Linked DNA regions of Aquibium microcysteis. The protein of the gene in region 2 interacts with the protein of the main gene of each other region in a pairwise test. Links are inferred from orthologs where the notes say so. Each region holds a gene or a part of one and is shown on either strand. Other genes may lie near its edges.

What was found. Proteins that work in one complex are often made in the same cells at the same time.
Region 1: the proteins of IAI54_RS28505 (region 2) and IAI54_RS18975 interact in binary tests that used the Escherichia coli proteins (3 or more experiments, as listed by UniProt). The link is inferred for Aquibium microcysteis from one-to-one orthologs.

Annotation. Positions count from the first base shown.
Region 1 is NZ_CP061080.1:4,062,035-4,068,107, reverse strand. Bases 1-3,557 are described here. They hold IAI54_RS18975 (2-oxoglutarate dehydrogenase E1 component), read right to left. Parts: upstream 3,189-3,557; coding sequence 201-3,188; downstream 1-200. Other genes in these bases: sucD (succinate--CoA ligase subunit alpha), read right to left, coding at 3,326-3,557; odhB (2-oxoglutarate dehydrogenase complex dihydrolipoyllysine-residue succinyltransferase), read right to left, coding at 1-155. Outside these bases: more of sucD, read right to left, coding at 3,558-4,228; IAI54_RS18965 (PIN domain-containing protein), read right to left, coding at 4,250-4,669; IAI54_RS18960 (hypothetical protein), read right to left, coding at 4,650-4,934; IAI54_RS18955 (hypothetical protein), read right to left, coding at 5,045-5,692; sucC (ADP-forming succinate--CoA ligase subunit beta), read right to left, coding at 5,698-6,073. UniProt on the Escherichia coli protein: E1 component of the 2-oxoglutarate dehydrogenase (OGDH) complex which catalyzes the decarboxylation of 2-oxoglutarate, the first step in the conversion of 2-oxoglutarate to succinyl-CoA and CO(2).
Region 2 is NZ_CP061080.1:6,050,812-6,058,709, forward strand. The notes cover bases 2,283-5,147. They hold IAI54_RS28505 (ABC-F family ATP-binding cassette domain-containing protein), read right to left. Parts: upstream 4,722-5,147; coding sequence 2,844-4,721; downstream 2,283-2,843. Other genes in these bases: IAI54_RS28500 (crotonase/enoyl-CoA hydratase family protein), read right to left, coding at 2,283-2,847; IAI54_RS28510 (hypothetical protein), read right to left, coding at 4,831-5,147. Outside these bases: IAI54_RS28485 (leucyl aminopeptidase), read left to right, coding at 1-837; IAI54_RS28490 (DNA polymerase III subunit chi), read left to right, coding at 834-1,283; IAI54_RS28495 (hypothetical protein), read left to right, coding at 1,412-2,020; more of IAI54_RS28500, read right to left, coding at 2,041-2,282; more of IAI54_RS28510, read right to left, coding at 5,148-5,379; IAI54_RS28515 (hypothetical protein), read left to right, coding at 5,378-5,614; IAI54_RS28520 (DinB family protein), read right to left, coding at 5,602-6,114; IAI54_RS28525 (glutathione S-transferase family protein), read left to right, coding at 6,183-6,875; ndk (nucleoside-diphosphate kinase), read left to right, coding at 6,981-7,403; IAI54_RS28535 (putative bifunctional diguanylate cyclase/phosphodiesterase), read right to left, coding at 7,488-7,898. UniProt on the Escherichia coli protein: Genetic data indicate it may be involved in ribosome assembly or function.

The DNA.
Region 1 (6,073 bases), 2.0 Mb from region 2 along the record:
GCGGGGGCGGGCACTTCGAGGGTCACCTTGTCGGTCTCGAGTTCGAGCAGCGGCTCGTCCTGCGCGACGGCGTCGCCGGCCTGCTTGAACCACTTGCCGATCGTGGCTTCGCTGACGGATTCACCCAGCGTGGGGACGCGGATTTCTGTGGCCATGGTTGTTTTTCCGTGCCTTCGAAGGGGTTTCGGATCTGGTTCTTGCTATTCGCCGAGCGCATCTTCGAGGAACGCCTCGAGCTGCGCCAGGTGCTTCGACATGAGACCGGTCGCGGGCGAGGCGGCCGCCGGGCGACCGGTGTAGCGGACACGCTGGTGCTTGGCGTCGATGTGGGCCAGCACCCATTCCAGGTAGGGGTCGATGAAGGACCAGGACCCCATGTTCTTGGGCTCCTCCTGGCACCAAACCATCTCGGCGTTGCGGAAACGCGAGAGTTCGGTGATCAGCGCCTTGGCCGGGAAGGGGTAGAGCTGCTCGACGCGCAGCAGATAGACGTCGTCGATGCCGCGCTTCTCGCGCTCCTCGTAGAGGTCGTAATAGACCTTGCCGGAGCACATCACGACGCGGCGGATCTTGGAGTCCTTGACCAGCTTGATCGGCTGGTCGGCCAGGTACTGGGCGTCGTCCCACAGCAGGCGGTGGAACGAACTCTCCCCCGACATCTCGGCCAGCGTCGAGACCGCGCGCTTGTGGCGCAGCAGCGACTTCGGCGTCATCAGGATCAGCGGCTTGCGGAAGTCGCGCTTCAGCTGCCGGCGCAGGGCATGGAAGTAGTTCGCCGGCGTCGTGAGGTTGGCGACCTGCATGTTGTCTTCCGCGCACATCTGCAGCCAGCGCTCGAGGCGGGCCGACGAGTGCTCGGGACCCTGGCCCTCGTAACCGTGCGGCAGCAGGCAGACGAGGCCCGACATGCGCAGCCACTTGCGTTCGCCCGACGAGATGAACTGGTCGAAGACGACCTGCGCTCCGTTGGCGAAGTCGCCGAACTGCGCTTCCCACAGCGTCAGCGCGCGCGGTTCGGCGAGCGAGTAGCCGTATTCGAAGCCGAGCACGGCCTCCTCGGAGAGCATCGAGTTGATGACCTCGTAGTTGGCCTGCTGCGGACCGAGGTTGTTGAGCGGGATGTAGCGGTTCTCGTCGCGCTGGTCGTAGAGCACCGAATGGCGCTGCGAGAAGGTGCCGCGCTCGGAATCCTGGCCCGACAGGCGCACCGGGTTGCCTTCGAGCAGGATCGAGCCGAAGGCGAGCGACTCGGCGGTGGCCCAGTCGATGCCCTCGCCGGTTTCGATCGCCTGGCGGCGGTTCTCGATGAAGCGGCCGATGGTCCGATGGACCTCGAAGTCCTTCGGGATGTCGGTCAGCTTGCGGCCGATCTCCTTCAGCGTCTTCGTCGGCACGGCGGTCTTGCCGCGGCGCTGTTCGTCCTGGTTGTCGGCGCTGCGCAGGCCCGACCAGGCTCCGTCCAGCCAGTCGGCCTTGTTGGGCTTGTAGGCCTGGCCGGACTCGAACTCGGTCTCCAGATGGGCGCGCCACTCGGCCTTCATCTGGTCGACCTCCTCCTGGGTCACCAGCTTCTCGGCGATCAGCTTCTGCGAGTAGATCTGGACGGTCGAGGGATGCGACCGGATCTTCTTGTACATCAGCGGCTGCGTGAAGGCCGGCTCGTCGCCCTCGTTGTGGCCGAAGCGGCGATAGCAGAACATGTCGATGACGACCGGCTTCTGGAACTTCATCCGGAACTCGGTCGCGACCTTTGCGGCATAGACCACCGCTTCGGGATCGTCGCCGTTGACGTGGAAGATCGGCGCCTCGATCATCTTGGCGACGTCCGACGGATAGGGCGAGGAGCGCGAGAAGCGCGGGTTGGTCGTGAAGCCGATCTGGTTGTTGATGATGAAGTGCAGCGTGCCACCCACCCGGTGGCCGCGCAGGCCCGAGAGGCCGAGGCACTCCGCCACCACGCCCTGGCCGGCGAAAGCCGCGTCGCCGTGCAGGAGCAGCGGCAGCACCTTGGCACGCTCCTCCAGCGGGATCACCTCCTCGCGCTTGCGTCCGAAGACCTGGTCCTGCTTGGCGCGCGCCTTGCCCATGACGACCGGGTTGACGATCTCGAGATGCGAGGGGTTGGCGGTCAGCGACAGGTGGACCTTGTTGCCGTCGAACTCACGGTCGGACGAGGCGCCGAGATGGTACTTCACGTCGCCCGAGCCCTCGACGTCGTCGGGGGCGAAGGAGCCGCCCTTGAACTCGTGGAAGACGGCGCGGTGCGGCTTGCCCATCACCTGGGTGAGCACGTTCAGCCGGCCGCGATGGGCCATGCCGAGCACGATCTCCTTCAGGCCCATGTTGCCGCCGCGCTTGATGATCTGCTCGAGCGCCGGGATCAGCGCCTCGCCGCCGTCGAGGCCGAAACGCTTGGTGCCCTTGTACTTGACGTCGATGAACTGCTCGAAGCCTTCGGCCTCGATCAGCTTGTGCAGGATGGCCTTCTTGCCGTTGGCGGTGAACTCGATGCCCTTGTCCGGCCCCTCGATGCGTTCCTGGATCCAGGCCTTCTCCTCGGGGTTGGAGATGTGCATGAACTCGACGCCCAGTGTCGAGCAGTAGGTCCGCTGCAGGATGTCGAGCATCTGCCGGATGGTCGCGAATTCGAGCCCCAGCACGTTGTCGATGAAGATCGGCCGGTCGAGATCGGCCTCGGTGAAGCCGTAATTCTCCGGCGACAGTTCGTTGTAGTCCTCCTGCGGCTTGGCGACGCCGAGCGGATCGAGATTGGCGTGCAGGTGGCCGCGCATGCGGAAGGCGCGGATCATCATGATCGCGCGGACGGAATCGCGGGTGGCGCGATGCACGTCGGCTTCCGAAACCGTCTTGCCGGCCGTGGCCGCCTTCTCGCGGGTGCGCTTGTCGAAATGCTTCTCGACCGTGCCCCAGTCGCCGTCGAGCGCCGAGACGAGTTCGCCATTGGCCTTCAGCGGCCAGTTGGCGCGCTGCCAGGAGGCGCCGCGGGCGTTCCTGCGGATGTCGCCCGCATCGTCCTTCAGCGCACCGAAGAAGTCGCGCCATTCGGCATCGACCGAATCCGGGTCGTCCTGCCAGGAGGCGTAGAGTTCTTCGATGTAGTCGGCGTTGCCGCCATAGAGGAACGAGGTGAGGGAAAACTGGTCGTTGGCCTGATCCTGCCGTGCCATTGTCGTGCCTTGCCGGAGCGCTTCGCCCCGTCTCCTTCTTGGTGCGGCGGTCGTGCCGCTGTTTCCTCGGCGGTCGCCCGCCCTTTCCTGCCCCCAGGCGTCACCGGCCGCTCGCGCGGCCGGCCATTGCGTGCGGCTCAGCCCTTGAGCGCCTCGAGCAGCGTCTGACCCAGCCGGGCCGGCGACGGCGAGACGCGGATGCCGGCCGATTCCATGGCCGCGATCTTGTCTTCCGCGCCGCCCTTGCCGCCCGAGATCACCGCGCCGGCATGGCCCATGGTGCGGCCGGCCGGTGCCGTGCGGCCGGCGATGAAGCCCGCCATCGGCTTCCTGCGGCCCTTCTTCGCCTCGTCCTTGAGGAACTGGGCGGCGTCCTCCTCGGCCGAACCGCCGATCTCGCCGATCATGATGATCGACTGGGTCTCGTCGTCGGCGAGGAACATTTCGAGCATGTCGATGAACTCCGTGCCCTTCACCGGGTCGCCGCCGATGCCGACGGCCGTCGACTGGCCGAGGCCGGCATTCGACGTCTGGAAGACCGCCTCATAGGTAAGCGTTCCCGAGCGCGAGACAACGCCGACGGAGCCCTTGCGGAAGATATTGCCGGGCATGATGCCGATCTTGCATTCGTTCGGAGTCACGATGCCGGGGCAGTTCGGGCCGATGAGGCGCGAGGTCGAGCGGTCGAGCCGGGCCTTGACCTTCACCATGTCCATGACCGGAATGCCCTCGGTGATGCAGACGATCAGCGGGATCTCGGCGTCGATCGCCTCGATGATGGCTTCGGCCGCGCCTGCCGGCGGCACGTAGACCACCGAGGCGGTCGCGCCCGTGCGGTCCCTGGCCTCGGCGACCGAAGCGAAGATCGGCAGCGTCTCGCCCTTGGATCCCGTCCAGGTCTCGCCGCCCTTCTTGGGGTGGATGCCGCCGACCATCTGCGTGCCGTGATAGGCCAGCGCCTGCTCCGTATGGAAGGTGCCGGTCTTGCCGGTCAGGCCCTGGACGAGAACCTTGGTGTCTTTGTTGACGAGGATGGACATGGGGCAGTCTTCCCTTCGAACCTAAGCTAAGAAGTCTTGAATGAACGGATTGCAGACCCGCACGGAGCCATAGGATTGGCCGTGGTTGAGGTCCTCGGTGTAGAGAACGGAGAGACCGGCCCGCTCCGTGGCCGTCAGGACGAGCCCATCCCAATGCGAGATGTCGTAGCGTCGCGCCAGCTTGATCGCATGGACGACGCCGGCTGCGTCCAGGCTGACCACATGTTCGTCCTGCAGCGTCTCGATCCACTGCGTGGCCACGTCCGGGCCGTAGGCCAGCTTCCGGCGCAGCACACCGTAGAACTCCATCATCACCTGCGTCGAGATGGTGATTTCGCGCGACTGCATCAGCTGGCGGGCGTGGTCTCTCTTCCGCGTGTCCGGACAGGCCGTGTCGGCGGCATAGACGAGGATGTTGGTATCAAAGAAGGCCGCGTTCACGCATGACCTCCTCGTAGAAGAGTTCGCGATCGAACAGCCGCTCACCGTCCCTCAGGCGGTGTTCCCGCCGGAAAGCATCGGCGTCTGCGACCTGGTACATCCGGCTCCAGGCCTCCGCGCGCGTCGCATGCAGCGTCTCCCGCTCGATCTCGCGTTCGAGGAAGCCGCGCACCATCGCGTTCACCGTCGTGCGGCGCATGGCCGCCAGAACCCGCGCCTTGTCGAGCAGGTCGTCGTCGATGGCGAGGGTGAGGTTCTTGGTCACGAGGTCCTACACGGATTATGTGGAGCACATAATCCGTGTAGGACCGATGTGCAAGCAAAAGCTTCGGGCGAGGCGGGCAGCGGCTTCGGGTGCCGCTCCCGGACGGCGCGTCAGCAATAGGTTTCCGGCACGATCTCGCCCGGGTCGGGCTCGGAGGTCTCGAACTTCAGCATGAGGCCGGAGAAGCCGGTCGTGACCGCGTGGGGGCTGCCTTCGGGAATGAAGGTCAGGTAGGTGTCGCCGGTGCGCGGCATCGGGCAGGGCGGACCCCAGACGTAGCTCGTCAGGGTCTCGTCGGAATGGCGGTTCGACACCGGCTTCTGGAGCAGGGCGCTCAACGGGCCGGGACCGATCGGGGCCGTGGCATCGAAATTGTAGAGATAGCAGCCGATATAGACCCAGGGGTTCGGCGGGTCCTCGTCCTCGTCGATGACGAAGGACGCCCGGCTGACGACGAGAAAATGGTCCTGATCCTGCACGGGCTTCGTCAGGATCGCGTACTCGAACGTCCCCTTCAGTTCGGGATCCGCGGCGGCTTCTTCCGATTTCCCCATCATCACGTCGAGTTCGGGGTTCGCGGTCCGCCCGACGTCGCGCCAGCCCGCCGCCCGCGCGGTGTCGAGCGTGCCCGGATAGCTCATGCGCTGGGGCACGCAGGCATCGGCGAAGGCGTCCACGAAGGCGGTGTCGTAGTCGGCGGCGGCGGCAGGGCAGAGGCTGGAGAAAGCCAGAAGCCCCGCGACCGCCGCCCGACGCATACCTGTCAGCCCTGCACGGCCGCGACGATCTTCTTCGCCGCGTCGTCGAGATCGTCGGCCGAGATGACGTTGAGGCCGCTCTCGTTGATGATCTTCTTGCCGAGGTCGACGTTGGTGCCTTCGAGTCGCACCACCAGCGGAACCTTCAGCCCGACCTCCTTCACCGCGGCGATGACGCCCTCGGCGATGACGTCGCACTTCATGATGCCGCCGAAGATGTTGACCAGGATGCCCTTCACGGCCGGATCGGCGGTGATGATCTTGAAGGCGGCCGCGACCTTCTCCTTGCCGGCGCCGCCGCCGACGTCGCAGAAATTGGCCGGTTCGGCGCCGTAGAGCTTGATGATGTCCATGGTCGCCATGGCGAGACCGGCGCCGTTG
Region 2 (7,898 bases):
AAGGAGATGAAGAAGCTCGGCATGGGCGCGCTTCTGGGCGTCGCCCAGGGATCCCCGCGCGGCGCCCGGCTGGTGGTGATGCAGTGGAACGGCGCCAAGGGGAAGGACAAGCCGATCGCCTTCGTCGGCAAGGGCGTCACCTTCGACACCGGCGGCAATTCCATGAAGCCGGCTTCGGGCATGGAAGACATGAAGGGCGACATGGGCGGTGCTGCAGCCGTCACCGGGCTGATGCACGCGCTTGCCTCCCGAAAGGCGAAGGCGAACGTCGTCGGCATCATCGGCCTCGTCGAGAACGCCGTCGACGGCAATGCCCAGCGGCCGGGCGACATCGTCACCTCGATGTCGGGCCAGACGATCGAGGTTCTGAACACCGACGCCGAGGGGCGCCTCGTGCTGGCCGACGCGCTCTGGTACTGCAACGACCGCTTCGAACCGGCCTTCATGGTCAACCTGGCGACGCTGACGGGCGCCATCATGGTCGCGCTCGGCCAGCACCATGCCGGCCTGTTCTCGAACGACGACGACCTCGCCGGCAAGCTGGCGCAGGCGGGCATGGTCACCGGCGAAAAGCTCTGGCGCATGCCGCTCGGACCCGAATACGACAAGCTGATCGAATCCAAGAACGCCGACATGAAGAACATCGGCGGCCGCTACGGCGGCGCCATCATCGCCGCGCAGTTCCTCCAGCGTTTCGTCAAGGAGACTCCCTGGGCGCATCTGGACATCGCGGGGACCGCGATGGGATCTCCGGCCAGCGACACGAACACGTCCTGGGGATCGGGCTTCGGCGTCCGCCTCCTCGACCGGCTGGTGCGGGACCACTACGAGGCGTGACGGACGTCCTGTTCTACCACCTGACCGAATCGACGCTCGAGGAGGCGCTGCCCGCCCTCGTCGAGCGCTCGCTCGGCCGGGGGTGGAAGGTCGTGATCCAGACCGGCAGCGACGAGCGGCGCGATGCGCTCGACCAGCATCTGTGGACCTTTCGCGACGATTCCTTCATCGGGCACGGGGTCGAGCACGAGCCGCACGCAGCCGATCAGCCGGTGCTGCTCACCTCCGGCGCGGCGAATGCCAACGGCGCCGAGATCCGCTTCCTCGTCGACGGCGCCCGCCCGCCGGACCTGGCCGGCTACCAGCGCGCCGTCTTCATGTTCGACGGTCATGACGAGATGCAGCTGACGCTTGCGAGGCAGGACTGGAAAGCCGTCCGGGCCGCAGGCCACCAGGCGACCTACTGGAAGCAGACCCCGGACGGACGCTGGGAACGCCAGGGCTGACGCTTCGGACGGCGTTGCGGGCGGCTTCCGCCCGGTGCGGCTCCCGGGCTCCGTCGGACTGCAGGTCGTGTGGACATGGCTGCGGGTGCATGGCACACCCTTGCACGACAGACGCGAACGGGTGGCGCATGCGGTTCTTCTTCCTGGTGGTGCTCATGGCCGGTCTTGCGCTCGGCATCGGCTATCCGCTCGCCGTCAGACACGTTCCCGGATACGAGATCGGCGTCTTTCCGCTCTTCGACGGCGACGGCTACCGACGGGCGGACGTCTCGCTCGCCCCGGCCGACGCGCCGGTGCGGGTGCGGCTCGTGATGCAGGTCGCCGAACGGCTGGTGCCGTCCGCCGACCGTCCCGTGTTCCGGATGGTCGTGACCACCGGCGAGCAGCCGGTCTTCGAGCAGTCGGTCACCTTCGCGGGCGTCGAACCGCAGGCTGGGGCGGAGGCCGATTTCCTGTACGAGGACGATCTCGCCACCATCGATCCGGTGAATGGCGACGACCGCTACGTCTTCACGCTCGAGCCGACGGCTGGCGGGGGCGGCGTGTCGCCGTCGCGCGTCGACCTGATCCTCAATGCCGGCGCCTTCGACCTCGATCCGCGGGCCGTTCCCGTCGGCTACGTGCTGATCGTGGTCGGCTTCGTCGGCTTCGTCGCGATGGCGAGGCGCAGGCGCAAGCTCAACCGGCAGAATCCGCCGCCGCCGCGCTGGGGCCGGGGTCCCGAAGACCAGCCGTAGGCACGGCTTCCCGACAACCCTCAGATCTCCGAGAAGTCGCCCGATCGACCCTTGCCGGAAGCGAACCGGGCCGCGCCCGCGCTGCCCTCGGAGCGGAACGTCTCCGCGCTCGCCCATTCGTTGCCGAGCGCCTGCGGCAGGTCGAGCGACCATTGCGCGATGGCCGACAGCCGGTCGGCGCGCATGCAGGCCTGCGGAAACCGTGCCAGCTGGCCGGCGAGTTCCAGTGCGGCCGCGAGCGCCGAGCCGTCCTCGCACAGCCTGTTCGCCAGTCCGATGGCGAGGCATTCCTCCGCCTCGACCTGCCGGCCGGTCAGGATGAGGTCCATCGCCCGGCCATGCCCGACGATGCGCGGCAGCCGCATGGTGCCGCCGTCGATCAGCGGAACGCCCCAGCGGCGGCAGTAGACGCCCATATAGGCCGAGCGCTCCATCACGCGCATGTCGCACCAGAGCGCGAGTTCCATGCCGCCGGCGACCGCCGGACCCGAGATCGCCGCGATGACGGGCTTGGAAAGCGTCAGCCGGGTCGGCCCCATCGGTCCCTTGCGCGGCTGGTCGTCCAGCCCGTCGAACGCGGCATCGAGATGGTGTTTGGCGTACCACGTCTCGTCCATCCCGCCGGACGCGGCCTTCAGGTCGAATCCCGCGCAGAAGGCGCCGGGCACGCCCGTCAGGATCGCCACCTTCGCGCTCTCGTCGCGGTCGAAGGCGATGAAGGCGCGGAACAGTGCATCCGCCATGGCGGGATCGACCGCGTTGCGCGCTTCCGGCCGGTCGATGGTGACGATGGTCACGTCGCCGCGGTTCTCCACCCGTATGGTCATTCCGCCATGCCTTCCTCGTACTCGGCGGAAAGCTCGAGCCAGATTTCCTCCTGGCGCGCGATCGTCGCAGCCAGTTCCGACCGCTCCTTGGCGAGCCGTGTGGCCTTGGCGGGATCCTTCTCGTAGAGCGCCGGATTGGCGAGTTCGTCCTCCACCGCGTCCAGCCGCTTGCGGGTCCGTTCGATCAGCCCCTCGGTGGCGCGGATCTGCTTGGCGAGCGGCTCCAGCGCCGCGCGCCGTGCCGCGGCCTCGCGACGCTTGTCGGCCTTGGACGACTTGTCGGCGTCGCGCTTCTCGCGGCGGTCGCTCGCGCCGCCCGTGACGATGCTGCGGTAGTCGGACATGTCGCCGTCGAAGGGCGCCACCGTCCCGTTGTTCACCAGCCAGAGCCGGTCAGCGGTCGCCTCGATCAGGTGGCGGTCGTGCGAGATCAGGATGACGGCGCCGGGATAGTCGTTGAGGGCGTGGATCAGCGCCTCGCGGCTGTCGATGTCGAGATGGTTGGTCGGCTCGTCGAGGATGAAAAGGTTCGGTCCCTCGAAGGAGGCGAGACCCATCAGGAGCCGCGCCTTCTCGCCGCCCGACAGGTCCTTGGCCGGCGTGTTCATCTTCTCCGTCACGAGGCCCATCTGCGCCACCCGCGCGCGCACCTTGGCCTCGGGCGCGTCCGGCATCAGCCGGCGCACGTGCTCGATGGCGTTCTCCTCCGGCCGGAGGTCGTCGAGCTGGTGCTGCGCGAACATCGCGACCTTGAGTTGCGGCGCGATCGTGATCGATCCGCCGCCCAGCTCCAGCCGTCCGGCGATCAGCTTGGCGAAGGTCGACTTGCCGTTGCCGTTCGAGCCGAGCAGCGCGATGCGGTCGTCGGCGTCGATCCGGAGCGTCAGGTTCTTCAGCACCGGCTTGCCGGGCTGATAGCCGACCGTGCCCTGCTGGATGGCCACGATCGGGGAGGCGACGGTCCTGACCGGCGCGGGGAACGAGAACGGGCGCACGGTCTCGTCGTGCCAGGCGGCGATCGGCTTCATCCGCTCCAGCGCCTTGATGCGCGACTGGGCCTGGCGGGCCTTCGTCGCCTGCGCCCTGAAGCGGTCGACGAAGGACTGCAGATGCTTGCGCTGCGCCTCCTGCTTGACCCGCGCCTTCTCCTGCAGCTCGATCTGCTCGGCGCGCTGGCGCTCGAACTGGTCGTAGCCGCCGCGCCAGAAGGTCAGCTTCTGCTGGTCGAGATGGACGATGCAGTTCACGGCGCGGTTCAGCAGGTCGCGGTCGTGGCTGATCAGGAGCACGGTGTGCGGATATTTCGACACGTAGGATTCCAGCCACAACGTGCCTTCGAGGTCGAGATAGTTGGTCGGCTCGTCGAGCAGAAGCAGGTCGGGTTCCGAGAAAAGCACCGCAGCCAGTGCCACGCGCATGCGCCAGCCGCCGGAGAACGAGGAGGCGGGACGCCGCTGGGCCTCCTCGTCGAAGCCGAGCCCGGCGAGGATGGTCGCCGCCCGCGCCTCCGCCGAATGCGCGTCGATGTCGGCCAGCCGCATGTGGATCTCGGCGATCCGGTGGGCATCGGTCGCCGTCTTCTCCTCCTCCAGAAGCGCAGCACGTTCCTTGTCCGCCTTGAGCACGATGTCGATCAGCGGCTCCTCGGTGCCTGGAGCCTCCTGCGCGACCTGCCCGATGCGGGCGTTGCGCGGCAGGCCGATGGTGCCGGTCTCGGTGGCGAGGTCGCCGGTGATGGCGCGGAACAGCGTGGTCTTGCCGGTGCCGTTGCGCCCGACGAGACCGGCCTTCGCCCCGGCAGGCAGCGCCAGGGAGGCGTGGTCGAGGAGCAGGCGCCCGGCGATGCGCAGCGAGAGGTCGGTGAGCGTGATCATGCCGCGTGTCTAGGCGCCGGCGTGCGGTGCGGCAAGGGGCACGTGTCCGGACGCGGAGGAGGCGGCGCTGCGGCGCCGCCTCCTCCTTGGACCGTTCGACCGGCCGCGGCTAGCGGGACGCCGTCTGGCCGATCAGGCGACAGAGCGCGAGAAGATCCCGGTCGTATCCGGACGGGTTGGCCGTGACCTCGTCGCAGCGCCGCTTGTAGCGGCTGAGTTCGGCGTTCGACATGCCGGCGACGATCGATTCGGGCGTGGCACCCGGCTGCCCCGGCGTGCCCGGGTTGCCGGGCGTGCCCGGCGACCCCGGGCTGCCCGGGGTCCCGCCGATGGAGACGCCGATCCCGGCACCGACGCCGCTGCCGCCGCCGATGGTCGCGCCCGCACCGGCGTTGACGCCGCTGCCCCCGCCGATCGACGCGCCCGCTCCTGCATTGACGCCGCCGCTGCCGCCGATGGAAGCGCCGGCTCCGGCGTCGACGCCGCTGCCGCCCCCGATCGAGGCGCCGGCCCCGGCGTTCACGCCACCCGAGCCGCCGACCGATGCGGCCGCGCCGGCGTCGACGCCGCCGCTCCCGATTCCGACGCCGGCACCGACCCCGATGCCACCGATGCCGACGCCGACACCCGCGCCGACTCCGTCCGCATGCGCAGGCATGGTTGCCATCGCCGCAGCGAGGGCCATTGCCGAAAAGGTTGAAGTCATTGCTGCAAACCGGATCATCTCAAGCTCCTCCGTTGCCAATATTTTACAACCGACGGTGTCATTCCGTCGTGATAGCAATCGGAGTCTCGGCGAATGGTTCCAGGCAGATAAGACGAACGTTAACGGTTCGAGCCGTCGATACTTCGAAGGCAGGATGTGGGACTGCGAACCACTTCAGGCGAACTGACGACCTTCCTCGGTGCGCTGGAAATAGATCATGTCGAGAGAGGGAGGTTCCTTGCCGAGCAGGGACAGGATGGTGTGCGCCTGCCCGCGGTGGTGGGTCTGGTGGTTGAAAAAGTGCGTCAGGGCGGGCGCCAGCCGCTGGCTCACCCTGCGCATGTCGGTGACCGTGATGTAGGTGAAGCGACCGGCGAGCGCGGCGTCGTCGAGCGTCTCGATCCATCCGGTGATCCGCTCGTCCTCGGCTTCGCGCGCCAGCCGCAAGGGGCCGAGATTCGGGTGCACGATCGCGTCGAGCGCCCGCGGCGCTTCCCCCTCCGCGGTGAACCGCTTGAGCCAGATGCGGTCGGCGACCAGGATATGGTTCAGCGTTCCCGTCATGGACCTGAAGAACGCCCCGACGTCACGGGCGAACGCCTCGTCGGTGAGCTCGGCGGCGGCGTCGTAGAGCTGGCCGTTGGCCCAACGGTTGTAGGCGGCGAGCATCCGGAAATGGGGCTTCATCATCTTTTCTTTTTCGGCGAAACAGGCTCAATTCCGCTCCTGATACCATCCGTGGAGGACCCGTTCCAATGGCCATTCTGCTCTATGACCTGGTAGGCGCGGACGCCGGCCGGCCCTTCAGCCCGCATTGCTGGAAGGTGGCGATGGCGCTGGCCCACAAGGGCCTCCCGTTCACCTCCATGCCGGCGCCCTTCACGCGCATCCCGACCATCGAGGGCGGCGCGACGAAGATCGTGCCGCTGATCCGCGACGGCGACACGCTGGTGTCGGACTCCTTCGACATCGCGCTCTATCTCGAGGAGGCCTATCCGGATCGCCCGACGCTTTTCGGGGGCGAGGGCGGCAAGGCGATGGCGCGGTTCGTGGAACGCTGGTCCCAGCTCACCATCCATTCCTATCTCGGCGCGGCGATCCTGATGGACATCCACGACTGCCTGGCGCCCGAGGACCAGGCGCATTTCCGCCGCACCCGCGAGCCGCGTTTCGGCAAGCCGATCGAGGAGGTCCCCCTCGACCGCGACGCGCGGCTGGCCGGGTTCCGCGCCTCGCTCGAGCCGCTGCGCAGCATGCTGTCCTACCAGCCCTTCATCGGCGGCGCCTCGCCGCTCTTTGCGGACTACATCGTCTTCGGCGCCTTCCAGTTCGCCCGCGTCGTCTCGTCCTACCAGCCGCTCGCGGCCGACGATCCGATCCGCGCCTGGTTCGAGCGCTGCCTGGCCCTCCACGACGGCCTCGGCGCCCGGGTGCCCGCCGCCGCCTGACGGCCACACCCCGCTTCACCATGCACCGCGCAAACCCTTGGCATTCGTCAGGGCGGACGGTATAGAGCCGCGACTTTCCCGATTGGACAGATGAAGGAACTGACGATGGCGATCGAACGCACTTTCTCGATGATCAAGCCCGACGCGACGCGGCGCAACCTGACCGGCGCGATCACCAAGATGCTCGAGGACGCGGGCCTGCGCGTCGTCGCGTCCAAGCGGGTCTGGATGAGCCTGCGCGAGGCCGAAGGCTTCTACGCCGTCCACAAGGAGCGTCCCTTCTTCCAGGAACTGACCGAGTTCATGTCCTCGGGTCCGACGATCGTCCAGGTGCTCGAAGGCGAGAACGCCATCGCGAAGAACCGCGAAGTGATGGGCGCCACCAATCCGACCAATGCCGCCGAAGGCACCATCCGCAAGGTGCACGCCCTGTCGATCGGCGAGAACTCCGTTCATGGCTCCGATGCGCCGGAGACGGCCGCCCAGGAGATCAAGTACTGGTTCGCCGACATCGAGATCGTCGGCTGATCCGTCCCGCCGGCTTCACCGGCGGCCGATCACGTACTGACAGGCCGCCGGGAGGCGGCCTGTGTCGTTTGGAAGCCAGTCGCGTCAGGCCGACAGACGCTCGTGCTCTCCCCGGTCCGGCGTGCGCTGGGTGCCGCTGGCCCTGACGAAGCGCTCGAACTCCGCCGCCGGCAGCGCCGGCGCATAGAGATATCCCTGGAAGCCGCCGCAGCCGGCCGAGAGCAGGAAGTCCTGCTGGCTCGTCGTCTCGACGTGTTCGGCCACGACGTGAAGCCGCAGAGTCTCGGCGATGGCCAGGATCGTGCGGACCAGATCCCGGTCCTCCTCGGACTTGTCGATCTCGGCGACGAAGCTGCCGTCGATCTTCACCTCGTCGAAGGGCAGGCGCTTCAGCCGCGACAGCGATGAATAGCCGGTGCCGAAATCGTCGAGCGAGAAGCGCACGCCGAGTGCCTTCAGCTTTGCCATCTTGTGGCCCATCGCGGCGAGGTCGCC